Regions from separate parts of the Paenibacillus sp. FSL H7-689 genome, predicted to be linked through region 2. Evidence: riboswitches for the same ligand, from Rfam matches in the RefSeq annotation. Region 2 holds a riboswitch; the other holds the start of a gene.
What was found. A riboswitch is a leader RNA that binds a small molecule or an ion and turns the genes downstream of it on or off. The one in region 2 is predicted to bind thiamine pyrophosphate.
Positions count from the first base shown of each region.

Region 1: linked by a shared signal. The riboswitch ahead of tenA (thiaminase II) and the one ahead of C170_RS28060 (ABC transporter substrate-binding protein) in region 2 are both predicted to bind thiamine pyrophosphate.

Region 1 covers NZ_ASPU01000057.1:39,594-42,065, forward strand. Annotated here, with positions in the region: gene C170_RS25190 (hypothetical protein) at 10-210, shown strand; gene C170_RS25195 (spore coat protein) at 222-518, shown strand; gene tenA (thiaminase II) at 729-1,391, opposite strand; TPP riboswitch at 1,505-1,602, opposite strand; gene C170_RS25205 (endo-1,4-beta-xylanase) at 1,809-2,472, opposite strand, start outside.
Region 2 covers NZ_ASPU01000065.1:142,928-145,399, forward strand. Annotated here, with positions in the region: gene C170_RS28060 (ABC transporter substrate-binding protein) at 123-1,163, opposite strand; TPP riboswitch at 1,472-1,584, opposite strand; gene C170_RS28065 (NAD-dependent epimerase/dehydratase family protein) at 1,729-2,472, opposite strand, start outside.

The DNA of each region.
Region 1 (2,472 bases), on a different contig from region 2:
ACAATCTGAATGGATTCCACATACGCTTTGCATGAGATTCTCGAGGTACATGAAATAGCTGCGTTCAAGACGGTTTGTATGACTAAATCCAAGACCATGCAAGCTCTGGTAACCGACCCGGAGCTCAAGCAAATTTTGCAACAAGATGCGATCTTATCACAACAGCAGCTTCAGGAGCTCGGTGGAGTGCTGTCTAAAGCGACTGTATAGGAGATAAAAAAATGAACCCAATATTAGAACACATGACTGGTCTTAATACGCTGACCGATGACGTGATCGCAATGGATTTTTTGATGAACGCCAAGAGCGGTGTCAGAAACTACGCCATGGCTGTGACCGAATGTGCCACCCCCGAAATCAAACAAATTTTGATGAAACAGCTCGATGAAGCCATAGATTCTCATGAAAAGATATCAAATTACATGGTGCAGCATGGTTTATACCACCCTTACCATATTGCAGAGCAAATTCAGCTCGATCTGAAAAACATTCAGACTGCTATGAACATTCCGTCCTGACACCCTTTTTGATTTTAGCCAGAGACTTCAGAGAACAAAATGTCCCTGTGTCAAGAATTTCAACAATGAAAAAAGGCGGATACTATCCGCCCTTTTTTTGGCATCGTCACGAAACACGCTTATTGCAAGCGTTCCTTTACGTATTCTACTTATTTCTATCCTGAGACTGTTTATGGCCGCTGCTCTCTACTTTAATTGACTACAGTGAACTTAAGGCTCCAGCTTCCATGACATTTCCCAAAAATCAAGCTCAAAGCGACTGCACATCACGAAAATATCCTCCATCCGTTGGTACGTTCCCTCGCTACAGCCTTCTAATAGCTTATCAGTTAACGTCACTAGGGATTGATTGTTGCTGTTGTATTCAGAGGAAGCATATCCTGTGATCCACTCTCCGTAAAAAGGATGCTCAGCTGCACCTGGCTTTTGGGCAAGGACTTGACCAATCTCTGCATAGCTCCATGAGCAGGCCAGAATGGATACAAGTACTTCTTCTATGCCACCCGCATGGGAAACAGAGAGCATATAGTTAGTATAGGCTGCATTTTTCAGGGCAGGTTTTACCTGGAAAACATGATCCTCTGTAATTCCTAATCGCTCCATATAAGAACGATGAATTTTCATTTCACCATTCAGGATGTTATCTACGTTTTCACTAAAAAACTGCATCAATTTGGGGTCGTGCGACTTGACAATACCTAGTGCAAATACGCGGGCATAATCGAACAGGTACAAGTAGTCTTGCAGCAAATAATAACGAAATTGTTCAACCGTTAAGGAACCATCTCCGATTCCTTTAACAAAGGGATGCTCAAGACATTCCTTCCACACAGGCTGTGCTGCCTGATATAGTCTCTCTGAAATAGTCAACATGTGTTCCTCCAATTCATAATGTACGTATTTAAAAACAAAAAAACGAAACATCCTATGGATGTTTCGCAGACAAATACACTAAAACAAGGGGGTTCGCATGAGCTACCCAAGTACAGTGTTTCATCGTTGCATCCCTACGTTGGCATTATCCAAATCAGGTAAGGTCGGTTTAACACCCTCTCAGCCGGTTAAGGCTCCCTCGCAAACGGTTGTATGTAGTTGATTACTTTCCTATTCCCATAAAAGATAAAATAACATCCATTTAGTATATCAAGGGCTGTTAAATATAGTCAAGGAAGATTGTATCGCCCCTCATCACCTTTGGTGACGTATGTAAACGATGAAAACCATCACAACAATGGTTGAGTTTCAGCCACTGTTATGATGGTTTCTATTCTTGCAACTACTGCCGATGGTTTAATGCCCGAGTTTGTTCTTTCCGACAAAAGTGAGTATTCCGTACTGGGAAGTATTTCTCCAGCTCTCATTGGTCGTATCATTCCACTTGGCTACGCTCTGCTTACCTCCGCCCTGGTTGTCGTTAATTTGGAGCTCGAAACCGAGAACATTTCCTGCTTTGGGCGTCAATGATTGTAAATGAATTCTGGCTTCTACGAGATATCCTTTATTTGTTTTCTTCACAGCACTTACAAGGCGTCCAGGTGAGGCACCCCCTGCAAAGGTTCCCACATTGTCTGCACTGATTCTGAACTGGGCATCATCATATTGAAAATACGGTGTGCGCTGGTGATTCTCGTCCAGGAAAATCTCAACCGAATCCTGATCCCATGGGTTGATACTATCTGTAATGATGTTTGGATCAGTGACGTCGATCAGCAGGTATAGATACTCACCTGACCACATTGCGCGAGCCACTGCCTCTGCACCTTCGCTCTGGTTCAACCGTTTTACTTCAAATGGTGCAGCCTTATTCCATGATGTGTCTTTCTTCCCATCAATCTGAACAATCCCTTGCACAGCTTGTGCAGATTTGGGCATAGGGGCGAGTTGAATCACGCCGTATTTGCTTGTATCCTGTTCCTGAGATTGTGTTCGATCATTCCAGTACAGTGGATTATAA
Region 2 (2,472 bases):
TTTTTGATTCCCTTTCTCTAAAGGGAAAATCCGGTGATAAAGGCGACCGCTTCGCTTTTTCACGTTATTTCTGTCCTCTCCGTCCTCGTGTAAATATTAAGTTCGTTTTATATGAGAAATTTTTATTGGGGTAAAAAATCGTTCGTATATGCTTTGCTCACATCGATCTGTTCATCCAGCAGTTTTTTGCTAAACATCCAGTCGGTGTAGTTCTGCCACACTTCCTGCTTTTGCTCACCCCAGCGCGGGGCGTCATCTGTGTACTTGGGACTAAGCCACTTCTGGCTTGCCAGCACCAATTCCTTATCCAGATCCGGTACGGCCTTGATCAGAATGTTGGCTGCGTCTTCGGGATGATCAATTGCGTATTGATACCCTTCGGAGGTGGCTTTCAGAAATGCTTTCACCAACTCAGGGTCGTTTTGGATCGTCTGCTCGTTTGTTACGAGGACAGGCGTGTAATAATCCAGTGCATCTGAATAATCCTTCACATATAACATGTCGATCGGTTCCCCGCGTAGTTCGGCTTCAATCCCCGTCCAAGCGTAGAAAATCCATGCGAAATCAATATCCCGTTTCACTGCGGTGAAAAAGTCAGCATCACCCATGTTAATGTTTTTCACTTTGGATACATCGGCTCCGTCGCCTTCCATAATGGATTGCATCACGGCTTCTTCGACTGGGGAACCCCAACCGCCATAGGTTTTACCTACAAAATCTTTCGGTGACTTGATATTCCGATCCGCCGGAGCAGCGAACCCGGATGTATTATGCTGAATAACTGCTGCAATGGAGACGAGTGGAACACCCTGTGTGCGTGCTTGAGTTACACTCTCCTGATAACTTACGCCAAAAGGCACTTCATTGGAGGCAACCATCGTATCTGCGCCACCGGCACCTGGTTGTACAATCTCCACGTTCAAGCCTTCGGCCTTGTAAAAACCTTGATCTACAGCTGCATAAAGGCCTGTATGATTCGTATTCGGTGTCCAGTCGAGCACCACTTTAATATCTTTCAGGGCGGCAGTGTCACCTTCGTTGCTGCTTTCCGTATTTGTGCTGCCGTTCTGCCCAGCTGGGGCAGCTTCTTTGCCACCACATGCGGCTACAGTCACCATAAGCACGCATAAGAGCAACAATCCCATCGTTTTACGCCATTTCATCTGTGGTTCTCTCCTTCGGTATGTCCGGCCGATTGGCACGGGGTACTCCTTGGCTTCATATCCAATCATCTTGCATAAATCGACAGATTTATACCAGTTGAGATCTGGATGACGTTATTTTTGAACGTAAGTAAAACGTCCATCGATGTCATTCAAGGAAGCCAGACCGCGTTTAGCGGAAGTTTTCTTGCAATATCAGGAAGGGGATGCTTCAAAGCATTTACTTTCTGATAGTAACAAAAAAAGCGCCCCGTATTCCGGGACGCGTGCAGGCGTTAGAGAGGTGGCGTTCAGCCATAGGGCTGTGCCATTTCGATATACTCCGATTCCTACGCTGGCATGATCCAGATCAGGTCTAAGGGTTAGTATCTTGGTGGGATACACTCTCAGCCGGCCAATTCCGACTCCCCTGGGAAACTATGAAGTTACGGGCATTACTAGGTGTAATTATAGGCCAGAGGGTAGGGCCTGTCCAGTCATGAACTGGATAGGGACACGTATAAGTTATCAAACAGACCGTTATACATATGTATAACAGCCTGTTTGGATGTGTTATTTTCAATAATTATCGTGGCGAATCATATAAGGCAATCTGACTGAGTGCAAAAGCATCGGATTTGGGGTCATAACCTACCTGTTTCTGAGTGGTTTCCAGATTCAATCGTTTAAACCGATTATTCGAGATCCCATGCAGTATGGTGAAGGGCTCCAGATCGGTAGCTGTAATTGCTTTGAACATCAAATCACACAAATCAGCCGGACTAATATACGCGCTCATATCCCTTGCCTCCAGCGCTGGTCCATCCGGTTGAAAATCATCATATGCACCTATACGTATTGCTACACTTTGTAAACCTTCTGTATACGCAAAATAGGAAGCGAGCGATTCTCCAAAACATTTGCTAACCCCGTACAAATTCCGTGGGCGTGTTGGCATGTCCGGATAGACTTGAGCATCAATGGGATACCCCTCAATCGTCTGTGCACTGCTTGCCAGAATGACTCTTCGTACACCTTGGTCTTTAGCTGCACGGAATACATTAAATGTACCTTTGATATTGATGTCCAACAACGATTCATAAAATCCGGCATTCGGGGAAGGATCTCCCGCCAGATGTACAACCACATCCATGCCTTCGCAAGCATGCTGACAGGCTTCGGGGTCTGTCACATCCAGTGTCATGATCTCATGGCTTGTCCCTTGATACGTATGCAGTCTGTCGATATTCAAATCCGTAAGTCGTAGGCGAAATGCTTCTGACAAGTGTTGGGACAAGTCACGTCCAATTTTTCCGGCTGCGCCGGTAAT